Linked DNA regions of Terriglobus albidus. The protein of the gene in region 1 interacts with the protein of each later gene in a pairwise test. Links are inferred from orthologs where the notes say so. Each region holds a gene or a part of one and is shown on either strand. Other genes may lie near its edges.

Region 1 (8,496 bases):
GGACGGCCACGGAGACCGTCAGGATCGCAGGCTGCGTATTTTCCGTGAGCTTCAGCTCCTCTTCCGGGCCTTCGAAGCAGAGCTTCGAGAGCGGAAACCCAAGCGCAGCATCGGCTTCGTCAAAGACCGCTTTTGCGACTGGAAAATTGTCATAGAGATCGCGGCCCATGCCGACCGCCTGGGAACCCTGCCCAGGAAAGAGAAAAGCCAGTTTTTGCATGCTCATAGGGGCATGGTAAATGAAGCAACAGTTGCCAGTTAACGGTTGCCAGTTGCCAGTTGGAGGCTTAGTGGCGGTTTCTGTAGGTCGGTTAAATACTTAAGGCATGGGAGAGATCGAATTCTCGACTCTACCCATGCCTTAACGCGTGAACTGGAAACTGTTAACTGGCAACCTGCCTTTAGATTCCTACGCCGAACTCCACATCCTGCATCTCGTCGCCTGCGTGCGAGTAGGCGTCGTAAGGGGTGCGGCGATTGAACTTGTAGCGTTGGCGCAACTCGCGGCCTACGAAGAGGCCCAGAGCAACGGCGCCGAGGCCGGCGGAGACCCAGCCGACGGTCTTCAGCACGCGCGAGCGCGAGGGCTCGCTGCTGGGTAGAGATTCAATCACTACGGCAGGAATCTTATCGAGCCTTGTGCCAAAAATGCGGCGCTTTCCAAACGGCTTCATGCCATGCATCATAACGCACCATCGGCATGGCTTGCAGAAAGCCTTAGTTTCCGGGGAAATTTTCTGTCCATGAGTAACCAACTCGTCAACTTCGGGTTCTTAAGAAGGTGATGAAGATGCGTTCCTGGCTTCGTTTTCTGGCATTACCGCTGCTGGCTCTGTCATTTAGCGCCGGCTCCGGTGCGCAGCAACCCTTGATGAACCGTATCCCCGAGGGGGTGGAGATGATGGGCTCCGCCGGATCGCGCTCCAGCTTCAGCTTTGACAAGGCAATGTTGGACTCCGCGGATTCGCTGATAGCGGATGAAGACGCTCGCCGAGCTGCCGCGGCGATCCACGGAATTACCGTAACCAACTATCACTTCCGCGACGAGATCGGCTATGACCCGCAGCAGATGGCGTCGGTAGCCGCTGAGTACAAAGCCGCGGGGTGGAAGCACCTGGTAAATGCAAACCAGCGCGATCCCGGAACAGGGACCGATCTATGGATGCACTTCAGCGGAGCACAGATTGACGATGTCTCGGTACTGATCCGCCAGTCTCGCCAGATGAGTTTCATCTCGATCTCATGCCAGCTTCGTCCGCTGGATCTATTGCATCTGAGCGGTCACTTCGGGATTCCGAAGGTGGATCCGAATGCAGTGATGGTACCTGCTCCCTGAGAAATTGAATGATGGAATTATTGAATAATTGAATGATGTCCGTGTCAGGCGCAGCGGCGTTATTCAATCATTCCATCCTTCAATTATTCAATCGCTTTTCTAGAACTGTTCCACCCGCCGCAGCAACGCCAGCTTGCGTTCCGGGCCTAGGAAGCTGGCTTCTACGGAGTTGGCGGCGAGCTCGCGCATCTGTTCCAGGGTGAACTCGAGTTGCTCGTGGGCGAGGATGTATTCGTCCAGCAGGTTGGCGCCGAACATGGGTGGGTCGTCGGAGTTGAGCGTGACCATCAGGCCGGAGTGGAAGTAGTCGCGTGCCGGATGGGAGTCGAGCGAAGGGCAACAGCCTGTCTTCAGGTTGCTGGTGATGTTCAGCTCCAGAGGAATCTGCTTTTCGGCGAGCACCTCCAGAAGCTCCGTATCCTGGGTGGCGGTGAGAGCGTGGCCGATGCGTTCCGCGCCGATGTTGATGGCAGACCAGATGCTGTGCGGGCCGACTGATTCACCGGCGTGTGCTGTCAGCCGCAGGCCGGCCTTTCTGGCTTCGAGATAGAGATCGCGGAACTGATCGGCAGGGCCGCGTGCTTCGTCGCCGCCGATGCCGATGCCTACGATGCTGGGGTACTGCTCGCGCAGTTCGGCGGCTTTGCGAAAGACGCGGGCGGCTTCCTCCACGCCGAAGTGGCGTACGGCATCGATGATCCAAAGCAGCGTGACGCCGAAGTCTTTTTCGGCGCGCAGGCGGCCACGCTCCATGCCTTCGACGAACGGCTCGACTTCGAGCTGCTTGATGAAATAGATGATGCCGAAAGAGACGTAGGCCTCGGCATGCACGACGCCTTGGGCGGCCAGCGCGCTCACCATGTTGTAGGTGATCAGCTCGTAGTCTTCTGGTGTCTGCAGGCGTTCGGTCACGGCCTTGAAGGCCATCAGAAACTCAAGGAAGTTGTCGTACCGGTAGAGTGCGCGGGCCTGTTCCAGCGTAAGGGGAGTGGCATCATGCCGGCGGGAGAGCTCGACCAGAGTCTCCGGCTCGATCGTGCCCTCGAGGTGCAGGTGCAGCTCACACTTCGGCAGTCGGCGGAGCCAGTCGCGCGGTTCGAGGTCGAGAGGATACGCAGGCCGTTGCGGCATAAATGTTAGTGTACCGGGCAATAGAGCATTTTTCCCTGTAGGTGCCGTGTAGGGCTTCCGCATCTATGGGCGTTTTCCGCAATGAAAACGCCGCTGCACTCCTCTAGCGGGATACCCAGCAACAGGGAAAATGCTCTAGCAGGCAACGTTGATGGACATGCCGCTGGCCGGTATCGCGCTCTCAGTGGAGAGCATGCGAAGGTCGTGGTAATCACCTTTCCTGCAATCTAGCGACGCTCTCTGCCTTGGGCGCGAACTCACTGCGTTTGCGGCTGTAGGAGAAGTAGACTACAAGGCCGATCGTCAGCCAAACGAAGAAGCGTACCCAGGTGATCGCCGGCAGGCCTGCCATCAGAAGCAGGCAGCAGACGGTGCTGAGGATGGGAATGACCGGGCCGAAGGGAACGCGGAAGCCGCGATGACGTTCCGGCTGACGGCGCCGTAATACGATGACGCCGATGGAAACCAGAACGAATGCGAAGAGGGTTCCGATGTTCGACATCTCGGCGAACGAGCCCACATCGAAGAGGCCCGACGGAATGGCTACGAGGATGCCTGCGAACCAGGTCGCGAAGGCCGGGGTGCGGTACTTCGGGTTCAGGCTGCTGAAGACATCGGGCAGCAGGCGATCGCGTGACATCGCGAACCAGACGCGGGCCTGACCAAGCTGGAAGACCAGAATGGAGGAGATCATGCCGACGATGGCTCCGAGAAGTACCGCCAGACGCACCCAATGCAGGCGATGACCTTCGGGCGTGAGGCTGATGCGTTTGAGCGCGGTGACCACGGGAGCGGCATCTCCCGCGATGGACTGCCAGGGCACCATGCCGGTCAGGATAGCGGCGACTCCGACGTAGAGCAGAGTGCAGATCACCAGCGTAGCGATGATGCCGATGGGAACATCGCGCCTGGGATCGCGGCACTCCTCACTCGCGGTAGAGACGGAATCGAAGCCGATATAGGTGAAGAAGATGATCGAGCCGCCGGCGAGCACGCCCGGGAAGCCGTTCGGGATGAACGGGTGGTAGTTGCCGGGATGGATGAAGCTCAGGCCGAAGAAGATGAAGAGCAGGATGGCGAAGATCTTCACCAGCACCATGACGTTGTTGGTCCGGGCGGATTCACGGATACCGCGGACGAGGATCACGGTGAGGATCAGCACGATGAGGAAGGCCGGAATATTGAAGCCAAAGTGCCAGCCCGGTTGGTAAATATCGTGCCCGGCAAGATCCTGCAGGCCAAGCGGCAGATAGGCCGGAGAGAGCCACTTGGGATCCATCTTGATGCCGAGCCAGTCGATCAGGTCGACGACGTGTGCAGCGAAGCCGACCGAGACGCTCATGTTCGAGAAGGCGTATTCGAGGATGAGATCCCAGCCGATGATCCAGGCGATGAGCTCGCCCAGGGTGGCGTAGGTGTAGGTGTAGGCCGAGCCGGCGATCGGAATCATGCTGGCGAGCTCGGCGTAACAGAGGCCGGTCAGGCCACAGACGATGGCGACCAGAATCAGTGAGAGCGCCAGGGCTGGGCCGGCGCCTGGGCGGCCGGCGACCGAACCGTGATGCAGGATCAGATCGATGATGGGCGAAGCCTTCCAGTCCGCGAACTTGGAGGGATTGCCGCCGATGGCCGTTCCAATGACAGTGAAGATGCCGGAGCCGATGACGGCGCCGATGCCCAGCGCGGTGAGTGAGACCGGGCCGAGTGTCTTTTTCAGGCTTCGTTCCGGTTGCTCTGACTCAGCGATGAGCTTGTCAATGGATTTAGTGGCGAAGATTTGCCGGGCCAGCGAAGTGCTCCTGCGGATGTGGTGTCGGTTCAGGTTCGATTACAGCAAGATTAGAGCAATTCTCCTAATACTGTAGCTTTGGATAAATCTGCGAATGCCGTTTTCTTCGCAGGAAAACGGCGCAAACAGCCAAAACTCCGCTTTCACACCCTTAGGAGAAATGCTCCATCGGTCTGGAGGCAATGAGATTCCAGACGGCAAAAAGCAGGGCCCGCTGCGTAGGCGGGCCCTGCTTTGACTGCTTGTTGGAAGAGCGTGCGGCTTATTAACGCTTGGACTGACCGCGTGACAACTTCCGGACCTTCTGCTTGTTGGAGCCGCGCGGGGTGGTGCGCTTGGCCTTGGGAGCCGCCTTCTTACGGGCAGCGCGCTTCAGTTTCTTGCGCTCGGTTGTGTCGGTAACGCTCTTGGTATTTGCCAATGTCTTCTCTCTGTTCTCTGAAAACGTTGCACGCCCAGGTCGCCTGGATGCGGAATCCCTTGGATGCGGCCTAGATGCGTTCGAGCTGGGCAAACTTCTCCACCAGCTTCTTAACGCCGTGCTTCTGAAATTCTACCGTAATTTTGGCGTCATCCCCCTCGCCTTCACGCCGAACCAGGATTCCTTCCCCGTATTTGGGGTGCCGGACCCGGGTTCCGCGGGCCATGCCGGTCTTGCCGGTAGGCTCAGGGAGGTCCATCTTCGGGCGGGAGACCTTCTGGCCGCGCTGGGAGAAGAAGCTGGCGATGTTGTCCATCGAGGAGCCGGAACGGCCGCCCCCGCTGCCGCTGCCATAGCGTTGCTGTGGACGTCCGCGGCTGCCGGACTGGTCTTCGTCCTCGTAGGAGTAGTGGCGTTCGCCCTCCTCATAGGGATCGCGCCGCTGCTGGCCATAGCGTCCGCCACCGTAGCGGCTCTCGCCGCTCGACCAGGACGGGGTGGGACGCGGGCTGCCGAGGTCCTCCATCAGCCGGGAGGGGATCTCCTCCAGGAAGCGCGAGGGCATGCTCGCCTCTGGCATGTCATTGCCGTAGCGGCGGCGGTAGCGTGCCCGGGTGATGATCAGCGTGTCCATGGCGCGGGTGATGCCCACGTAGCAGAGGCGGCGCTCTTCTTCGAGCCCAGTGGGATCCTGCAGGACACGCGAGTGCGGAAAGAGTCCCTCTTCCATGCCGCAGAGAAAGACCAGCGGAAATTCGAGGCCTTTGGCCGCATGCAGGGTCATCAGCGTGACTTTGGCATCGGCCTGGTACTGGTCGACGTCGGAGACCAGGGCGGCGTGGTCGAGGAAGTCGGCCAGGGTCTCGCCGCGTTCCTGGGCGTCCTGGGCGGCATTGGCCAGTTCCTTCAGGTTTTCAATGCGGGAGAAGGCTTCGGGCGTGCCTTCGTCTTCAAGGGCACGGATGTAGCCGGAGCGGTCGTTGAGGAACTTGATCAGCTCGGGAAGTGTCGCCGGATCTCCGGGCGCGCGGAAGCCGTCGACGCGGATGCTGGTCTCAAGCTTTTCCGTCGAGGCATCTTCCTTGGAAGCATCGGCTTTGGACGCAGGAGTGGGCTTCTCCAATACCGGAGCGAAGGGATTGAAGGAGACATCCTCGGTACCGTGTGCGTTTTCCGGGGCGATGGAAGATTGTTCCTCCGTCGGGCCGAAGTCGAAGTTGAAGTTGAAATTGAAGCTGGTGTCGAAGGAGGTGTCGGCCTCTTCGTTTTCAACCTCTGCTTCTGCTTCGGCGAACGAAAACGATACATCTTCGTCTGTTGCGGCGGCCGTATCTTCGGCGAGCTTCTCTGCAAAGTCAGGACCAAGCATGGCGCGCGCATCTTCGATCAGCCGTTTGAAGCCTTCGAGCGCGGTTAGGGCGCGTTGCGGCAGCAGGCGTTGTTTGATGGCCTGGCCAATGGCATCCCATGTGGACATGCCGGTCTCGAGTGCCAGGCGCTCGAGCGTCTCCATCGTAGTCTTGCCGATGCCCCGTGCAGGCGCGTTGATGACGCGTGCCAGGCCGACGGAATCATGCGGATTCTGGACCAGCTTCAGGTAGCTGATCATGTCTTTGATCTCGGAGCGTTCGTAGAACGAGAAGCCGCCGACCATCGTGTACTTAATCTGGTAACGGCGCAGCGCTTCTTCCACCAGACGTGACTGCGAATTGGTGCGGTAGAGGATAGCGCAGCGCGCCTCGCCGTCAGCTTCTGAAGCCTTCCTTAGATAGCTTTTGAGACGATCGGCGATGAAGAGAGCTTCGTTTTCCCCGTCAGGAGCTTCGTAGTAGCCGATCAGTGATCCGCCATCGCGCGTGGTGAAGAGGTTCTTGCCCTTGCGCTGCGTGTTGTTCGAGACGACGGCGCCTGCGGCTTCAAGAATGACCTGGGTGGAACGGTAGTTCTGTTCCAGACGGATGGTCTGTACCTCGGGAAAGTCTTTTTCGAACTCGAGGATGTTGCGAATATCGGCACCGCGCCAGCTATAGATGGACTGATCTTCATCGCCGACGACGCAGACGTTGTGATGATCGCCGGCGAGCATCTTCATCAGCTCGTACTGCGGACGGTTGGTGTCCTGGTACTCGTCGATGAGGATGTAGCGATAGCGGCGGTTGTAGCGCTCGCGTGTTTCTGAGGAGGACTTGAACAGGCGCACGGTCTCGAGCAGAAGATCGTCGAAGTCCAGCGCGTTCGCTTTGGCCAGCTCCTGTTTATAGATCTTGAAGATGTGTGCGATCCGCTCTTCCAGGGGATTGGCGGAGTTGAGGAAGTACTCCTGCGGATCGATCATGTGATTCTTCGCCCATGAGATTCGTCCAAGGGCAACACGCGGCTTCAACTGCTTGTCATCGATGCCCAGCCGCTTCAGCGCCTGCTTCACGACGGCCTGCTGATCGGTCTCGTCATAGATGGCGAATGTTTTGGTGAGACCGACGTTGTTCACACGCAGCGCTTCGATATCGCGGCGCAGTGTGCGCACACAGAACGAGTGAAAGGTCGAGATCGAAGGTTTGGAGAGCGAGCCGTGGCCCAGAAGTGCGAGGACGCGTTCTTCCATCTCCTTCGCGGCCTTGTTGGTAAAGGTCACGGCGAGGATGGAATCAGGAGAGACACCCCGTTGATCAATCAGGTACGCGATGCGGTGCGTGATGACGCGGGTCTTACCGGAACCGGCGCCGGCAAGCAGCAACACAGGGCCATCGACGGTCTCTACACCGGCTCTTTGCTGCGGATTCAACTTGTCGAGAAGATGCTGCAAGACGAGAAAACTACTCCTGCATCAAGTTTACCGCCGCAGCGCACAAGAGCATATAAGACAGCCGTGACGAGCGGACGTTAGCAGGCAAAGTGCAGAAAATTACTCGAAATTAATTTCGAAAAAAGGTGGAACAAAGTGGGAACAGGCCGCGTAATGCCTCCTGCGTGACGAAATCACCTGAACCTAGGCCAGATGAGATTCGATCAGCCACCGTAAAGGAGAGAACTCACATGAACCGTCAGACTGTTACGCGCGCCGCTTTCGCAATCGCCTTCACCGCCATGACTTTGGCCCCTACCGCGCACGCCGCATCGTTCTTCAAGAAGGGCACCCCGGATACACAGACCTCCATGAAGAAAGCCGGCAAGACCATCAAGTTCACCGTTCGTAACGATTCCAATGAGGCACGCGAGCTTCGTATCGGCGATGACGTTGTGACGATCGCCGCAAAGAGCAGCAAGCAGCTCGAAGCCGCTGACGGTACCCGTGTTTACAGCAACACTGCCACCGACAAGGTCGCCGCTGGCACCCTGATGGTGCAGCTCTCCAAGGACATGAACAACGCTACCCTGGCGTTGAACTAAGGTTCACATTTCTCAATCCGCTCCCCTACCGGATGGCTGGCGGTGAAGGCGTACTCTAATGGAGTATGTCTTCGCCGGCAGCCATCTCGCCTTCCCGCAATATCTGTGTCTTTTGCGCCTCTGCCAATGGAATCAGGCCTGAGTATCGGGCTGTCGCCGAGGACCTTGGAAGACAGCTCGCCCTGCAGAATATCGGTCTAATTTATGGTGGCGCCCGTGTCGGCCTGATGGGCGCGGTGGCCGATGCGACGCTTGGCGCAGGTGGGCGTGTGACTGGTGTGATTCCGCATGTGCTGGTCGACATGGAAGTAGCGCATCACGAGATCACTGAACTTCATATCGTGAAGACCATGCATGATCGCAAGGCACTGATGGGAGAGAAGGCAGACGCATTTCTGATTCTGCCCGGAGGCTTCGGCACGCTTGAGGAGC
Region 2 (3,775 bases), 930 kb from region 1 along the record:
GGCAGCAGGAGCAGCGGCAGCCTTGCCCGCGCCTCCGCCGATGACGGCGACCACGGTATTGATGGCAACGGTCGCACCCGCCTCTACCTTGATCTCGCTCAACACACCGGCTGCGGGCGAGGGAATCTCGGCGTCAACCTTGTCGGTCGAGATCTCAAAGAGCGGCTCGTCACGCTGGACGGAGTCGCCGACCTTCTTCAGCCACTTGGTGATGGTGCCTTCCGTGATGGACTCACCCATCTGGGGCATGACGACGTCTGTACCCGGACCGGCAGCAGGCGCAGCAGCGGGAGCCGAAGCAGCCGCAGAACCAGTGTTCTGTGCGGGCTCCTGCTTGGCTTCGGTAGCGGCAGCTTTATCGTCAGCGGCAGCCGGAGCGGGAGCGGCGACAACTGCCGAGCCCTCTTCCGCAATGATGGCAACGACACTGTTCACGCCGACCGTGGCGCCTTCCTGCACCTTGACTTCGGTCAGAATGCCGGCTGCGGGCGAGGGAATCTCGGCATCCACCTTATCGGTCGAGATCTCGAAGAGCGGCTCGTCGCGCTCTACCTTGTCGCCCGGCTTCTTCAGCCACTTGGTCAGGGTGCCTTCGGTGATGGACTCGCCCATCTGGGGCATGACTACGTCAGTCGGCATGATGATCCTTGAGAAAGTGAATTCAAATTACAAGTGAAACTGAGGTCGAGCGGCCGTCCAGCGAACGGAGCTCACTGCAACTCCCGATTCTATACCGCATAAAACAGGCTCGAAAACCGTCCCAAACCGATAAACGAACATTTAGGCGATATTCATCAACTCGTCGAGTGAGTCCACCGCCAGCATCTGCCGTTGAAAGACGTGGCCCATGTGACGTGCCGCCGAGTTGGCTGCGTTGGCCAGCGTCGGCGCTGGTTCCCGGCCTTCCGGCGCCTCCAACTCCAGGCTGGTGACGGCGCGGTCGGTGATGCCGCAGGGCACGATCAGATCGAAATCGCGAAGGTCCGTGGTCACATTCAATGCAAAGCCATGCGAGGTGACGCCCATGGAGACATGCACGCCGAAGGCGCAGATCTTCTTCTCCGGGATCGATCCGCCGGGGATGGTCCAGACGCCGGTGCGGCCTTTCACCCGCTGAGTGAGCACACCGAAGTCATGGCAGACGCGAATGATGACCTCTTCCAGCATGCGCATGTAGTCGACTGGCCCAAGGTGCGGCCCGCGCTTGCCCGGCCAGTCGCCGCGCAGATCGAAGATGGGATAGCCGACAAGCTGTCCCGGACCGTGATAGGTCACATCGCCGCCGCGGTTGATCTCGTGCAGCTCCACGCCCTTGCGAGCCAGCAGTTCATCGCTGGCGAGGACGTTTTCGCGATGGGAGTTGCGGCCCAGCGTCAGTACGGGAGGATGCTCCAGCAGGATCAGCGTATCGCCGATACGGTTCTGCTTGCGCGCCTCGATGACCTGCCGTTGGATCTCAAGACCGTCAGCGTAGGTGGTTCGTCCGAGTTGAAGGAGGTGAATGTACTGCATCGCGCCTTGCTTAAGGGCACGGCTTCAGCCGTGCCGCAACCATCTGGAGAAGGCAAGGGGCTTTAGCCCCTGAGGTCCATCCTCAGAAGCTAAAGCCCCATGTCCTTCGAATCGAATCGCTAAACGTTGATTGCCATGCCTTCAACCGAGGCGAAGCCGTCGAGCAGGGCCTCGGCAACGGTCGGGTGAGCGTGCACGGTGAACATCATGGACTCGATGGTCGCTTCGAGTTCCATCGCCGTCACCGCTTCCGCAATGATGTCGGTGGCCAGCGGACCAATGATGTGTACGCCGAGGATCTCGCCGTACTTCTTATCGGCGACTACCTTGATGAAGCCGTCGTGCGAACCCAGGATCGTTGCCTTGGAGTTGCCGACGAACGGGAACTTACCGACCTTCACGTCGTAGCCGGCTTCCTTTGCCTTGGCTTCCGTCAGACCCACGGAACCGATCTGCGGCTCGCAGTAGGTGCAGCCCGGGATCAGGTTGCGCTTCATCGGCTTGGCATACTTTCCTGCCAGCTTGGCGGCAACCAGCATGCCGGCGGTGGAACCGGAGTGTGCGAGCTGCGGGAAGCCCATGACGATGTCGCCAATGGCATAGACGCCTGGCTCGGCGGTCTGCATGTACTCGTCCACCTCGACGAAGCCGCGGTCTACCTTGACCTTAGTCTTATCGATACCGACGTTGCCGGTGCGGGGAGCGCGGCCCACGGCGACCAGAACCTTCTCCGCTTCCTTCGCGGCAGGCTTGCCGTCGCTGGTGGTGAAGTCGACCTTCACGCCGCTCTTGGTCTTTTCGATCTTGTCGACCTTGGCGGAGAGATGCACGTCGATGCCGCGCTTTTTGAACTGGCGCAGCAGTTCCTTGGAGACCTCTTCGTCTTCGGCCGGCACGATACGCGGCAGAGCCTCGATAACCGTAACCTCTGAGCCGAAGCTGCGGAAGATGGAGGCGAACTCGACACCCACGGCGCCTGAGCCGATGACTACGAGCGACTTTGGAACCGAGTCCATCGAGAGGATCTCGATGTTGGTCATGATCTTGTCGTCAGCGGTGTAGCCGGGGAGCATACGGGCATCGGAACCGGTAGCCAGCACAACATTCTTGGCCTGGACCTGCGACTCCTTACCGCCCTCGATGGCGATGGTGTGCACGCCACCCTTGGCCGCACCGGTCAGCTTGCCGTAGCCGCGCACCACCGTGATCTTGTTCTTCTTCATCAGAAAGTCGAGACCCTTGGTGTGCTTGGTGACGATGTCCGCTTTGCGGCCGACGACGGCGGGCCAGTTCACCTTGACCTCGCCGGTGGTCTCCAGGCCGAACTCCTTGGCGTGCTTGAAGTGATCGTAGACCTCGGCGGAGAACAGGATGGCCTTGGTGGGAATGCAACCCACATGCAGGCAGGTACCGCCAATCTTGTCGGTAGCCTCAATCAATGCCACCTTCAGCCCATACTGCGCCGCACGGATCGCACAGGTGTATCCCGCGGGTCCGCCGCCAATTACTGCAACATCAAAGATCGTATCTGCCAAGGGAATCTCCGTTTACTTCAAGACGTGGGATGACACAAACGTCACCATTTTACGCTGCCCGGCATTGCCGTGCGATTTTCGATATGACATGGCCGATAACAGCACAACTATAGGATGTGGGACGATGCCGCCGCGATTCGCTCCAACTGGAAGCAGTGGTGCTGCATATGCACAGCGAAGAAGTCGAGCATGCTGGAAAGGTCCATCCAGCCCGCCGATGGATGCCGGAAAATGCCGCCCTGCAATCCCTCCGGTGTTGTTGAGAGAAAGGTCTCCAACTCCTTCCGCGTCCTTTGCCACTCCGTCAGAACCTGGTCCCAATCGGGGTTGTTCTCCGGGAGGACATGGCTGGCGATCTCCGGAACCTTCACTCTGCGATCGGTTGAGAAGAGCCGGTGAAGAAATCGGACGTTGACACGGTCCTGTTTCTCGACCTCATGCGGCTGCGCGATATTTTGACGCGCCGCCCGCAGAGCCGTAGCCTCGGTCTTCGCCAGATGGCAGACCACCTCAGTCGCAGACCAGGCCTCGGGCTCCTCGCGGAACGATCGCCGTGCGGGAGTCCACTCTAAGAGCGGCGCCAGCAACAGCTTCTTCTGCTCCTCCAGCTCGCCGAGCGTAGGCATCACCTACCCAATGGTTCCCGCCGCATCAATCGTCGCCTTCACCATTGCGTCAATGCCCATGCAGGAGTTAAGTAGCAGGTGATAGAGATGGCGATCGGCCCA

The links. Proteins that work in one complex are often made in the same cells at the same time.
Region 2: the proteins of FTW19_RS06905 (region 1) and lpdA interact in binary tests that used the Escherichia coli proteins (3 or more experiments, as listed by UniProt). The link is inferred for Terriglobus albidus from one-to-one orthologs.

What each region holds. Positions count from the first base shown.
Region 1 is NZ_CP042806.1:1,712,606-1,721,101, forward strand. Bases 4,548-7,855 are described here. They hold FTW19_RS06905 (ATP-dependent helicase), read right to left. Parts: upstream 7,481-7,855; coding sequence 4,748-7,480; downstream 4,548-4,747. Other genes in these bases: FTW19_RS25730 (hypothetical protein), read right to left, coding at 4,548-4,677; FTW19_RS06910 (hypothetical protein), read left to right, coding at 7,711-7,855. Outside these bases: fabD (ACP S-malonyltransferase), read right to left, coding at 1-220; FTW19_RS06885 (hypothetical protein), read right to left, coding at 402-674; FTW19_RS06890 (hypothetical protein), read left to right, coding at 785-1,336; add (adenosine deaminase), read right to left, coding at 1,436-2,467; FTW19_RS06900 (amino acid permease), read right to left, coding at 2,679-4,244; more of FTW19_RS25730, read right to left, coding at 4,522-4,547; more of FTW19_RS06910, read left to right, coding at 7,856-8,064; FTW19_RS06915 (TIGR00730 family Rossman fold protein), read left to right, coding at 8,130-8,496. UniProt on the Escherichia coli protein: A helicase with DNA-dependent ATPase activity. Unwinds DNA duplexes with 3'-5' polarity. Translocates on single-stranded DNA with 3'-5' polarity. Initiates unwinding more efficiently from a nicked substrate than double-stranded DNA.
Region 2 is NZ_CP042806.1:785,328-789,102, reverse strand. Bases 840-3,775 are described here. They hold lpdA (dihydrolipoyl dehydrogenase), read right to left. Parts: upstream 3,048-3,775; coding sequence 1,632-3,047; downstream 840-1,631. Other genes in these bases: FTW19_RS03285 (AAA family ATPase), read right to left, coding at 3,677-3,775; FTW19_RS03290 (DinB family protein), read right to left, coding at 3,155-3,673; lipB (lipoyl(octanoyl) transferase LipB), read right to left, coding at 840-1,512. In the rest of the region: FTW19_RS03305 (2-oxo acid dehydrogenase subunit E2), read right to left, coding at 1-639; more of lipB, read right to left, coding at 781-839. UniProt on the Escherichia coli protein: Lipoamide dehydrogenase is a component of the glycine cleavage system as well as of the alpha-ketoacid dehydrogenase complexes.